2 regions of the Microbacterium luteolum genome follow, and region 1 is predicted to be linked to the other one. Evidence: predicted binding sites of a transcription regulator. Region 1 holds the regulator's gene; the other holds the start of a gene.
The links. Region 1 encodes HrcA, which represses chaperone genes, less so after heat shock. Its sites were predicted from a motif close to TTNGCACTCGNNNNNNNCGAGTGCNAA; they were not measured.

Region 1 (6,524 bases):
GTGTCGAACTGCTCGGCATAAGCCAGGACGACCGGACGGCGTCTGCGCGTGAAGTTCGCAGCGTACTGATCGTCATGGTTGTGCTGCCAGACGCGCGACTCGAGTTCGCCGTTCGTGCTTCCCGTGTAGAAGGTGCCGTCATTGCATTTCAGAATGTATTTCCGGGGCATGACTCATCGTGCCGCGCAGCCCGGGTGCCCGGACGGCGTTGTGGATAACGCGTGGCCCTTCGACAGGCTCAGGGACCCAGGGGTATGGGTCCTTCGACAGGCTCAGGCGCCCGGGGGAGCGCGTCACGGGGACAGGGATGTGACCGTATGCGGCGCGTGGGGGGTGATCACTCAGGGAACCCGAAGTAGGCTGGAACTCATGCGGCGCGGGACTTTCCGAGACGACACGGTGGACTATGCGGCCGTGGGTGCGACCCACGCGCCCGATCTGATGCAGTATCCGCCGGAGCGCAGCATCCCGGCAGAGGATTCCTGGCGGATCGGCAGTGGTGCCGAACGCTTCCAGACCGCCGGCGAAGCCCTTCTCTCCTGGACGGCGCAGCGCGCCGCGGGTCTCTCCGTCGACGACCTCCGGCCTGCACCGGGACCGGCGTACGCCGGCGTGAGCTTCGACGCCGAGGGCAATCCGATCGCTCCCAGCAAGCACGACGTCGAGCCTCGCTATGACGCCGAGGGCACGCCGTTCGTCGGCGCGGGCATGACCCTCCACCTGAAGGGGCGCATCGGCGGAATGCGCGCCGATTCCGAACTCCGCGTGATCTCGGTCACCGAGGAGACCCGGCGTATCGGGTTCGTGCTCGGCACCGTCGGCGGATCCGTCGTCAGCGGCGAGGAGTCGTTCGACGTGGAATGGCGCGAGGACAACGATGAGGTGTGGTTCACCGTGCGGGCCTTCGACGCACCGAACTCCCTGCTCTACCGCACCGTCCCCGCCCTGGTGAAGCGGCGTCGGCGCGAGCTGTTCGCCCGCTACCTCCGCGCGATCTCGCCGCTCTACGCGACGCCCGTCTGATGCCGAGACACCACTGATGGCGGGACCGCTCCCGCTCGGAGATCCTGCGCCCTCCGACGGCAGGCTGCCCGACGATCTTCCGATCGACCTCGGTGTGCCGTTCTCGGCCTACCTGCACGTCCCCTTCTGCCGCGTGCGCTGCGGATACTGCGACTTCAACACGTACACGTCGAGCGAGCTGCGAGGTGCCAAGCAGGAGGACTACGCGTCCACGCTGATCGGAGAGATCGACCTCGCCCATCAGGTGCTGAGCCAAGCAGGTGCCCTGCGACCGATGGACACGGTGTTCTTCGGCGGCGGCACGCCGACGCTGCTCCCGGCGGGTGATCTGGCGCGGATGCTGGACGCCGCGGCATCCGCCTTCGGTCTGGTCGAAGGTGCCGAGGTCACGGTCGAGGCCAATCCCGACACGGTGACTCCGGACGTCGCGCGCACTCTCGCGGCCTCCGGCGTCACCCGCCTCTCGATCGGCATGCAGTCCGCGGTGCCGCACGTGCTCGCCGCGCTCGACCGCACTCATCGTCCGGAGAACGTGCGCACGGCGGTCGCCGCCGCGAAGGACGCGGGCCTCGCGGTCAGCGTCGACCTCATCTACGGCGCGCCCGGCGAGTCGCTCGCCGACTGGGAGGCGTCGATCGATGCCGCGCTCGAACTCGACTCGGACCACATCTCCGCCTACGCCCTCATCATCGAGGACGGCACGAAGCTCGCCAGGCAGATCCGGCGGGGAGAGGTTCCGACGCCCGACGACGACCTGCAGGCCGACATGTACGAGCTCGCCGATGCGCGCCTCGCCGCCGCCGGCTTCGACTGGTACGAGGTGAGCAACTGGGCGTGTGCCGCCCACGGCCGGACTGCAGAGCAGAATCGGTCTCGGCACAACCTCGCCTACTGGCGGGGGAGCGACTGGTGGGGCTTCGGGCCCGGTGCGCACAGCCATGTCGCGGGTCTCCGCTGGTGGAACGTGAAGCACCCCGCCGCCTACGCTCAGCGGCTCGCAGCATCCGAATCTCCCGCCGCCGGCACCGAGCGACCCGACGCGGATTCCCGCCTGCTGGAGCGGATCCTGCTGCTCAGCCGCATCCGGGAGGGGATCGCGATCGACGAGGTGAGCCCGGCGAACCGTACGCGGGTGGCCGGGCTCATCGCCGACGGGCTGGTCGATCCGGTCGCGGCCGTGAAGGGCCGCGTCCAGCTGACGCTCCGAGGTCGGCTCATGGCCGACGCGGTGGTGCGCGAGCTGACCGACTGACTCAGGTCGGCAGCAGGTCCAATCCGGTCGTGCGCCGTTGCGGAACCGTCGCGCTGGTCGTGTCGAACACACGGGTCCGGCGCTCCGTGCCGAGCACCGGCCACCCGGGGTCGCCGGTTTTCACGAACGCGACCCACGCCGCATGCATCTCCGCCGCGAGCTCACGTGGCGCGTCCGGGCCGGCGAGGCGCTGCGCCTCGGGGTCGTCGAGCCGGTCGAACACGAATCCGAGCTCGAGCGCGTGCGCCGCTCGGAGGTCGCGCACCGGGCTGTTCCAAGCGAACTCATACACGTACGTCGGCGCGGTCCGCTTCCGAGCGAGACGCGTCAGCGGAGCGCGCAGGAGAACGTCGGTCGCGAGCTGCCCGAAGATCTCGCCGGTCGACGCGTCGGGGAACTCCGCGCGGTACGCCTGCACGGCGGCGCGCGGGATCCGCAGGGCGAGACGGGCCGCGAGGAGCTTGAGCGCGCTGATGCCGTCGAGGGCCGCCGGCGGGAACCACAGCCGGTACTCGTCGGTGTTGCTGCCGATGAGCAGAGGGATGTCGACGTCGGGCAGCACCTCATGCGGGGAACGCGGGAGGCTCTCCGCGTCGATCGCGAACTGGAAGCCGGGTGCTCCGCCCAGCGGGGAGGATCCTGCGGCGTGCTGTCGCCTGGCCTCGAGCAGGCGGTCGGGCGAGATCTCGGCGAAGGCCCCGCGTTCCGGGCGGACACCGAGTCGCTTCGCGAGCTGCACGGAGATGCGGCCGGCCTTGTGCGCCGCCTGCGCCTCGAGCGGTCCGGATTCGATGATCGCGCGCGCGATGAGCGTCCGGGACTGCTCCTTCGCCAGGAGCCCCGCGACGATCGCCCCTCCCGCCGATTCGCCCATCACCGTGATCTGCCCCGGGTCGCCGCCGAACGCCTCGACCTCGCGGTGGACCCAGGCGAGGGCGGCCGCGGCATCCTCCAGACCGAGGTTGCGGGGAGCGCCGTCGAGCACCGAGAAGCCCTCGGACCCCAACCGGTAGTTGATCGACACGAACACGATCCCGGCGCGTGCGAAGGGCATGCCGTCGTACAGCCCGAGCGCCGCCGTGCCGCGTTCGAGCGCGCCGCCGTGGATCCACAGCAGTACCGGCGCGGCGGCGGCATCCTGCGGCGCCCACACGTTCGCGGTGAGGATGTCGTCGCCCTCGATGCGGACGCTGCCGAGGAGTTCGCCGATCGGACCGGGGTACGGCAGCTGCGGTGCGGTGGGGCCGAACTCGGTGGCGTCTCGCACCCCGTCCCACGACGTCGCGGGCTGCGGGGCGCGGAAACGGTTCGCACCGAACGGTGCGGCGGCGTAGGGGATGCCGAGGAAGCGGCGGATGCCGGTCTCGAGAGTTCCGCGGACGGTGCCGCCGGAGAGGGTCGCGGTCGGCGGCGTCGTCGTCATGAGCGCCATCTTAGGGGTGGCCTTTCGGGGCTTACTCGGCTGCGCGGGGTAGGATTGGCACTCGGAACATCAGAGTGCCAGCGAGTGTCCGAGTGCCGGCGGAAGGGGAAGGTGATGGTCTCAGAGCGAGGACTCCAGGTTCTCCGTGCGATCGTGCAGGACTACGTCGAGACCCACGAACCCGTCGGAAGCCGCTCCATCGTCGATCGCTACTCGTTCGGCGTCTCCGCGGCGACCATCCGCAACGACATGGCGCTGCTCGAGGACGAAGAGCTGATCACCGCTCCGCACACCTCCTCGGGGCGGGTGCCCACCGACAAGGGGTACCGCGTCTTCGTCGACCATCTCGCGCAGCTGCGACCGCTCAGCGTCGCCCAGCGCACCGCCATCGAGTCGTTCCTGACGGGCCCCACCGACCTCGACGATCTGATGATCCGCACGGTCCGGGTGCTCACGCAGCTGACCGGGCAGGTCGCGCTCGCGCAGTACCCGTCCTTCGCTCGCGCGCACATCACGCACCTCGAGCTCGTGGCCCTCGCGCCGAATCGCGTGCTGATCGTCCTCGTCACCGACGCGGGGGGCGTCTCGCAGCGGTTGACGCCGTTGCCCGTCGACGTGGACGAGGCCGACACCGCCGTCCTGCGCGCGCGGCTCTCGGCCCTGATCACGGGGCAGGCGGTGAGCGATGCGGCCGAGCGGCTGCAGAACCTCGTCGCCGCCGAGGACCAGACGAAGGACGTCGCGCTGCGCACGCTCGCCGCCGTCGTCATCGAGGAGCTGGGGGAGTTCCGTCAGGAGCGTCTGGTCATGGCGGGAGCCGCGACGCTCGCGCGGCGGGAGCAGGACTTCCGCGGCAGCATCCATCCGATCCTCGAGGCGATCGAGGAGCAGGTCACGCTGCTGCGGCTGATGGGCGAGATGGTGACCGACGAGCAGGGGCTCGGCGCGAGCATCGGCACCGAGAACGAGCCGTTCGGTCTCGGCGAGGCGTCGATCGTCGCCAGCAACTACGCCGCCCCCAGCGGGACGGCGAGGGTCGGTGTGATGGGGCCGACGCGCATGGACTATCCGAGCAATCTCGCGGCGGCGCGGGCGGTCGCCCGCTACCTGTCGCGGATGCTCGACGAGGACGAGGCCGGTCGCTGAGGCGACGGTCACGAGAGACACACGCAGAAAGGCGATCGTGGCGGACCACTATGAGGTTCTCGGGGTGTCCCGAGACGCTTCCACCGACGAGATCAAGAAGGCGTATCGGCGCCTGGCGCGGCAGCTGCACCCGGATGTGAACCCGGGCGACGAGGCCGCAGAGAAGTTCAAGCTCGTCACGCACGCGTACGACGTGCTCAGCGACGACGACTCGCGCCGTCGCTACGACATGGGCGGGGGCGACGGCGCAGCCGGCAACTTCGGCGGCTTCGGCGGTTTCGGGGACATCTTCGAGACGTTCTTCGGCGCGGCACAGGGTGCCGGCCGCGGCGGACGACCGCGTTCTCGTCGCGAACGGGGTCAGGACGCCCTCGTGCGCGTGACGCTCGACCTCGGCGACGTCGTCTTCGGTGCGCACCGCGACATCGAGGTCGACACGGCAGTGCTGTGCGAGACCTGTCAGGGGTCGTGCTGCCAGGAGGGCACCTCGCCCGTGACCTGCGACATCTGCGGCGGTTCGGGACACGTGCAGCGTCAGGTGCGCAGCCTTCTCGGCAACGTCGTCACCTCTCAGCCGTGCGGTACCTGCGAGGGCTACGGCACCACGATCCCGTTCCCGTGCGGCACCTGCGGCGGCCAGGGGCGCGTGCGCTCGCGCCGCACCGTGTCGCTGGACATCCCGGCGGGTGTGGAGACCGGACTCCGTCTGCAGCTCCCCGGCTCGGGCGAGGTCGGCAAGGCCGGCGGCCCCAACGGAGACCTGTACGTCGAGGTGTCCGTGAACGCGCACCAGGCCTTCAGCCGCGAGGGCGATGACCTGCTCGCGACCCTCGAGGTGTCGATGTCGGATGCGATCCTCGGCACGGAGACCTCGATCCAGGGACTGGACGGCGAGGTCGACCTCGAGATCCGTCCCGGCGTGCAGTCCGGTGACGTGCTGACGATCAAGGGTCGGGGCATCACCCCGCTCCGCGGTTCGCAGCGCGGAGACCTCCGTGTCGGCGTGCAGGTCGTGACGCCGACCAAGCTCGACTCCGCGCAGCGCGCCCTGATCGAGGACTTCGCGAAGAAGGCCAAGGCCCCCGGCCCGCAGCTCGCCCAGTTCCAGCAGGGACTCTTCTCCAAGCTCCGCGACCGGTTCCGCGGGCACTGATCGTGGCGCTGCACTTCCTCGTCGAGTCGTCGACCGACGCCCGTGTCGGAGACGTCGTGTCGCTGACCGGCGCCGAGGCGAAGCACGCGGCCGTGGTGCGCCGGCTCCGCGTCGGCGAGGCCGTCACGGTCGGCGACGGTGCCGGTGTGTGGCTCGCCGGTGTCGCGGAAGAGGTGTCGCCGTCGCTCGTCGACGTGCGCATCGAGGAGAGGATCGAGCATCCGGCACCCTCGCCGCGGATCGTCCTCGTGCAGGCCCTCGCGAAGGGCGATCGCGACGAGCTCGCCGTGCAGGCCGCCTGCGAGCTCGGCGTCGACGAGGTCCTGCCGTGGCAGGCCGGCCGCAGCGTGTCGCGCTGGGAAGGCCCCAAGGCCGCGAAGGGGCGGGAGCGCTGGGCGACCATCGTGCGGGAAGCGGCGAAACAGGCGCACCGCGCCTGGGTCCCCGAGGTCGCCGCACCGGTGACCACGAAGCAGCTCGCCGCGCGGGCGAGCACCGACCGCGTGCTGCTGCTCGATCCGACGGCA
Region 2 (6,524 bases), 1.2 Mb from region 1:
CGTCCCCGCGCAACGCGAGCTTCTTCCGGAAGGCCGCGGGGTCGACGTCCACGCCGCGCTTCTTGATCTCGAGTCGGCCGATGCCGTTCGCCTTCAGCACCGCGTTGATCGCCTTGGGGGTGGCCGGCATGGTCTCGCGCACGCGGAACGACTGCACGAAGGGGCTCGTCAGCGCGGCATCCGACGTCAGGTACGCGATGTGCTCGTCGAGCATCCCGGCGTCGAGGCTCCGCGCGACGTCGCCGATGAGCCGCGCACGGATGACCGCGCCGTCGGGCTCGTGCAGGAAGGCGCCGAGTTCGCGCACGGGGGCGTCTTCGGCGTCGGCTCCCGCGGTGAGCTCGTGCGAGCGCTCGCCGCGGATCACGAGGGCAGCCCGGCGCACGCCTTCCCGCGCGAGCGCGCCGCTCCACACCACCAGCTCGACCACGCTGCCGTCCGCGCTCACCCACTGCGCCTCGCCGTCGGACGGGAGCGCGTCGCGGTCGTGGGCCGGTCCGAGCTTGATGCCCGTCGGCATCCGCGCGGCGACGTCGAAGGCCCAGTCCAGGGAGGGGGAGTAGTCGTCGGAGGACACGCGTCGTGTCTCGCTGTGCCCCGCAGTGCGCCGCGCCGGGTCCATCCACACGGCGCCGTGCTCCTCGCCGGGCGCATCGAGAGCGTTCTCCGCGGTGCTGTGACGGACGACGGCCGTATCGCCGAAGGGCGCGAGGTTGTAGGCGGCGATCACCGACGTCACCTCGTCGGCGTCGACCGCCAGCACGTCGAGGCCCGCACCGGCGAAAGCGAGGGCATCTCCGCCGATGCCGCAGCCGAGGTCGGAGACCCGCGTGATGCCAGAGCTGCGGATGCGCTGCGCGTGCCGTGCCGCGACCGCGAGTCTCGTCGCCTGCTCGAGCCCGGCGCGGGTGAAGAGCATCCGGCCGGCGAACGCGCCGAACTTCGTCGTCGCCCGGAAGCGCAGGTGCGCCTGGCCGACCACGGCGGAGACCAGTTCGGGGGAGTGCCCTGCCGCGCGGAGCCGCGAGACGGCGCGGGCGACCTCAGCGGTCGATTCGATGGGCCCCAGCTCGTCGAGCAGCCCGAGCCCCTCGGGGGTCAGCAGGGCACGCAGCTCGGACATCTCCACGACCTCAGCCTAATTCCCCTGCTCTCGCCGCCGAGACGGACCTGGCGCTGGCACTCGCATTGCATGAGTGCCAGCCGAGCGCCTAGACTGGATTAGCACTCTCGGGTTGAGAGTGCGAACAAGTCTTTCGTGTCAGCGTCAAGAAAGAAGAGGTAGACCGTGTCGGTTTCCATCAAGCCGCTCGAGGACCGCATCGTCATCCAGCAGGTCGAGGCCGAGCAGACCACCGCGAGTGGCCTGGTCATCCCCGACACTGCCAAGGAGAAGCCCCAGGAGGGCGAGGTCATCGCCGTCGGCCCCGGCCGCATCGATGACAACGGCAACCGCGTTCCGATCGACGTCGCCGTCGGCGACCGTGTCCTGTACAGCAAGTACGGCGGCACCGAGGTGAAGTTCGGCGCAGACGAGTACCTCGTCCTGTCGGCTCGCGACGTCCTCGCGGTCGTCGTCCGCTGAACCAGCGTTCCTCGGAAGGGGCTCGGATGCTGCGGCATCCGGGCCCCTTCTGCATCCCGCCACTCGGCGTCGGTTTTCTGCCGGACTCCTCCGGACCGTCGCCCTGCGGCGCCGAGCACCGCCCGCGCGACATAGGGTTGTGCAGTGCCCCCTGAGACGACGACCCGCGCCACTCGGACCGCCGGAGTCGCCTACGCCGGGGGCGCGTACCTTCTCTGGGGGATCCTCCCGCTCTACTTCCTCCTGCTCGTGCCCACCGGGCCCTGGGAGGTCGTCGCGTGGCGCGTGCTGCTGTCGCTGGTCTTCTGCCTCCTGCTGCTGACGGTGACCCGCGGCTGGGCGGCCTTCGGTGTGATCCTCCGGCAGCCGAAGCTGCTCGGCTGGACGGCGCTGGCCGGACTCCTCATCTACGTCAACTGGCAGGTGTTCGTCCTCGGCACGCTCACCGGCCACGTCGTGGAGACCAGCCTCGGCTACTTCATCAACCCGATCACCACGGTGCTGCTCGGCGTCTTCGTGCTGAAGGAGCGCATCCGCCGTCTGCAGTGGGCGGCCATCGCCATCGCCGCGATCGCGGTCGTCGTGATCGTCGTCGCCTACGGCGCCTTCCCGTGGATCGCGCTCTCGCTGACGGCCTCCTTCGGCGTCTACGGGCTGATCAAGAAGAAGATCGGGCCGGCCGTCGACGCGGTGAGCGGTCTGACGCTGGAATCGTTCTGGCTGATCCCGATCGCCGTCGTGCAGCTGATCATCGTGGCGCAGACGCCCGCCGGCATCACGATGGGCGCGAACGGCTGGGGTCACGCCCTGGTGCTCGGGTTCGCCGGCGTGGTCACGGCGGTGCCGCTGCTGCTGTTCGCGGCAGGCACGCGACGCATCGATCTCACGGTGATCGGCATGATCCAATTCGTCACCCCGGTGATGCAGTTCATCATCGGCGTCGCGGTCCTCGGCGAGCCGATGCCGGCGGAGCGATGGGCCGGATTCATCATCGTCTGGATCGCGATCGTCGTCTTCGTGGTGGACCTCGTCCTGGCCGCCCGACGTGGCCGCGCGGTCGCGAAGCCCGAAACGCTCTGATTCCCGGTTCCGCTGCGCACCGGACTCGGTGTCGGATCGTTAACGCACCGAAACATGAGCGACCCCTGTCGGCGTGTCCCACGCTCTAGTGTTAGAGCACCCGATCGTGGTCACAATCCGCGCTCAGTTACGCAAGGGAGCAACATGAACGTATTGAAGGGTTCGCGCAGCGCGAAGGTCTTCGCGGGGATCGCGCTGCTCAGCGCATCCGCCATCGTCATCGCCGGCTGCAGCACGCCGAACGCCGAGCCCTCGGACGGCGGTGGAGACAAGCCCGCAGCCGACCTGACGCTCAAGCTCGGTTCGCTGCTGCCGCAGACCGGCTCGCTGTCGTTCCTCGGCCCGCCCATGGAGTCCGGCGTCGGACTCGCCGTGTCGGAGGTCAACGAGGCCGCCGCCGGCGTCACCATCGACCTGACCGCCGAGGACGAGGGCGACACCGACACCAAGGCGTACGAGACCTCGATCACCAAGCTCCAGGGCGCGGGCGTCACCGCCATCGTCGGCGCTGCGGCATCCGGCGTCTCCCGCCTGATCCTCGACGGCAACGTGAGCGCAGGCATCCTGCAGATCTCCGCGTCGAACACCGGTCCTGACTTCACCGACTGGGACGACAAGGGCCTCTACTTCCGCACCGCGCCCAGCGACCTGCTGCAGGGCGAGGTCCTCGGCAACCTGATCGCCGAAGACGGACACAAGACGCTCGGTGTCATCTACCAGAACGACGCCTACGGCACGGGTCTGTTCGACAACATCAAGTCGACGTTCGAGGGTGCAGGTGGCGAGGTCGTCGCCGACGCCTCGTACAACGTCGGTGACGGTCAGTTCGACGCTCAGGTCGAGACGATCAAGGCAGCCAACCCGGATGCCGTCGCGATCGTGTCGTTCGACCAGTTCAAGACCATCGCCCCGCTGCTGCAGAACGCCGGCATCACGCCGGACAAGTGGTACCTGGTCGACGGCAACCTGTCCGACTACGGCTCCTCGCCCGACACGAACTTCTCGTTCTCGCTCGAGGGCGCGCAGGGCACCAAGCCGGGCCCGGCGCTCGAAGACGACTTCACGGATCGTCTGCAGACGTTCTGGACGGGTGAGGGCAACCCCGAGGTCAACGACTTCACGTACGCCGCTGAGGCCTACGACGCCGTCGTTCTCGTCGCTCTCGCGTCGCTCGCGGCCGGTTCCACCGAGGGCGCGGACATCGCGGCCAAGATGGCTGAGGTCTCCGGCGGCACCGGTGACGGTGAGAAGTGCACCAGCTTCGCTGACTGCGCCAAGATCATCAACGACGGTGGCACGGCCGACTATGACGGCTACTCCGGCGAGGTCACGTTCGACGAGAACGGCGACCCCCAGGGTGCCTCGATCGGTACCTACAAGTACGGTGCTGACAACCTGATCACCCGCACGAACTGATCACACAGACGAAGGCCCCGGATGACTCATCCGGGGCCTTCGCCGTGCGCTCGGCCCTTCGAAAGGCTCAGCCCTTCGACAGGCTCAGCCCTTCGACAGGCTCAGGGACCCAGCCTCTGGGTCGCTGAGCCTGTCGAAGCGTCCTGGCACGGAAGAGGGGCGGATGCCGCAGCATCCGCCCCTCTTCTCTTCCGCGTCAGGCGGCGTCTTCGGTGCCGAGGGTACCGAGGTACAGCCCGATCACCTTCGGGTCGTTGAGCAGGTCGCGACCGGTGCCCTCGTAGGCATCCCGTCCCTGGTCGAGCACGTAGCCGCGGTCGCAGATCTGCAGGCAGCGCCGGGCGTTCTGCTCGACCATGATCGTCGTGACGCCGGCCTTGTTGATGTCGGAGACGCGGATGAACGCGTCGTCCTGGCGCACGGGGGAGAGGCCGGCGGACGGCTCGTCGAGCAGCAGCACCGACGGATCCATCATGAGCGCGCGCGACATCGCCACCATCTGCCGCTCGCCGCCGGAGAGTGAACCGGCACGCTGCTTGAGACGCTTGCCGAGCTCGGCGAAGATGCTGCTGACGAATTCCAGTCGCTCGGCGTAGATCTTGGGGTTCTGGTAGAGCCCCATCTGCAGGTTCTCCTCGATGGAGAGCGACGGGAAGACGTTGTTGGTCTGCGGGACGAAGGCCACGCCGCGCTTCACGAGCTTGTCGGCCTTGAGCCCCACGATGCTCTCGCCGTGGAGAGTGACGTCTCCGCTGCGCACGTTCACCATGCCGAAGATCGCCTTCAACAGCGTCGACTTGCCGGCGCCGTTCGGGCCGATGATGCCGATCAGCTCGCCCTTGTGGGCTGTGAGGTTCGCGCCGTTGAGGATGTTCACGCCGGGCAGGTAGCCCGCGTGCACGTCCTTCAGCTCGACGATGACGTCGTCGTTCTTGATCTCGTTCCGGACGGGCGTCTGGTCGGTCATGCCTTCTTCTCCTCGGCGTCGTCGACGGATTCCTCGGCCTCGACCTCGGCCTCGACCTGCTCCCGGAAGCTCACCGGGTCGATATCCGAGATCACGGGGATGCGGCCGGTCACGGCGCCGAGGTCGACGTCCTGGTGGGCGCCGAGGTAGGCGTCGATCACGGCGGGGTCCGCCATGACCTCGTCCGGCGGTCCTTCTGCCACGACGCGTCCTTCGGCCATGACCACGACCCAGTCGGCGATGTGGCGGACCATGTGCATGTCGTGCTCGACGAACAGCACGGTCATGCCGAGGCCCTTGAGATCGAGGATGTGGTCGAGCAGCGACTGCGTGAGCGCGGGGTTCACGCCGGCCATCGGCTCGTCGAGCATGACCAGCGTCGGGTCGCTCATCAGCGCCCTGGCCATCTCGAGCAGCTTGCGCTGTCCGCCCGAGAGCGAGGCCGCGAAGTCCTGCTCCTTGGCGTCGAGCTTGAACCGCGCCAGGAGGTCGCGGGCCTTGCCCTCGATCTCCGTGTCCTGCTTGCGCCACAGGAACGGGAACAGGCTCGACCAGAACCCTTCGCCGCGCTGGCCGGGGGCACCGAGCTTCATGTTCTCGAGCACCGTCAGCAGCGACAGCGACTTGGTCAGCTGGAACGTGCGGACCTGTCCCATCCGCGCGACCTTGAAGGACGGTACGCCGGAGAGGTTCTTGCCGTCGAACGACCACGTGCCGCTGTTGGGCTTGTCGAATCCGCAGAGCAGGTTGAACAGCGTCGTCTTGCCGGCGCCGTTCGGTCCGATGAGTGCCGTGATCGCGCCGCGCGGGATCTCGAGGTGGTCGACGTCGACGGCGGTGAGTCCGCCGAAGCGCCGCTCCACGCCGTCGGCGATGAGGATCGGATCGACCTTGGCGACGCCGGGCTTCACCTCGCCCTTGGTCAGACCGGTGGTCTTCGGGCGACGGATGCTCCCGGTGGCCGGGGCCGCAGTCCCCTCGGGGACCGCTTCGGGGGTCAGTTCACTTGACAAAGGTCATCTCCCTCTTGTCGCCGAGGATGCCCTGGGGGCGGAAGATCACGAGCAGCATCAGCGCGACGCCGATGAAGATGAACACCAGCGTCGAGGCCTGGCTGTCGGACATCGGCAGGATCCCCGACTTCGCCATCGCCGGCAGCAGGTTCGCCATGAAGGCGAACACGACCCAGAAGAGGATCGCTCCGAGCGTCGGTCCGATCACGGTGGCCGCGCCGCCGAGGAGGAGGACCGTCCAGAGGAAGAACGTCAGCGAGGTCGTGTAGCTGCCGGGGACGACGGCCGACGGGAGGACGAAAACGATACCGCCCGCCGCGCCGATGACACCGCCGACGATGAGCGCCTGCATCTTGTAGGCGAAGACGTTCTTGCCGAGCGAGCGCACGGCGTCCTCGTCCTCGCGGATGCCCTTGAGCACGCGGCCCCACGGGCTGCGCATCAGCGCCCACACCAGCAGGAT

Region 2: the regulator HrcA is predicted to act here: its motif matches at 1,177-1,203, upstream of groES (co-chaperone GroES).

What each region holds. Positions count from the first base shown of each region.
Region 1 is NZ_BAAAUN010000001.1:243,091-249,614, forward strand. It holds gene ABD648_RS01175 (GIY-YIG nuclease family protein) at 1-170, opposite strand, end outside; gene ABD648_RS01180 (DUF1990 domain-containing protein) at 370-1,023, shown strand; gene hemW (radical SAM family heme chaperone HemW) at 1,040-2,275, shown strand; gene ABD648_RS01190 (carboxylesterase/lipase family protein) at 2,277-3,698, opposite strand; gene hrcA (heat-inducible transcriptional repressor HrcA) at 3,813-4,844, shown strand; gene dnaJ (molecular chaperone DnaJ) at 4,882-5,997, shown strand; gene ABD648_RS01205 (16S rRNA (uracil(1498)-N(3))-methyltransferase) at 6,000-6,524, shown strand, end outside.
Region 2 is NZ_BAAAUN010000001.1:1,426,709-1,433,232, reverse strand. It holds gene ABD648_RS06945 (class I SAM-dependent methyltransferase) at 1-1,129, opposite strand, end outside; gene groES (co-chaperone GroES) at 1,289-1,585, shown strand; gene rarD (EamA family transporter RarD) at 1,730-2,665, shown strand; gene ABD648_RS06930 (ABC transporter substrate-binding protein) at 2,810-4,081, shown strand; gene ABD648_RS06925 (ABC transporter ATP-binding protein) at 4,278-5,048, opposite strand; gene ABD648_RS06920 (ABC transporter ATP-binding protein) at 5,045-5,998, opposite strand; gene ABD648_RS06915 (branched-chain amino acid ABC transporter permease) at 6,051-6,524, opposite strand, start outside.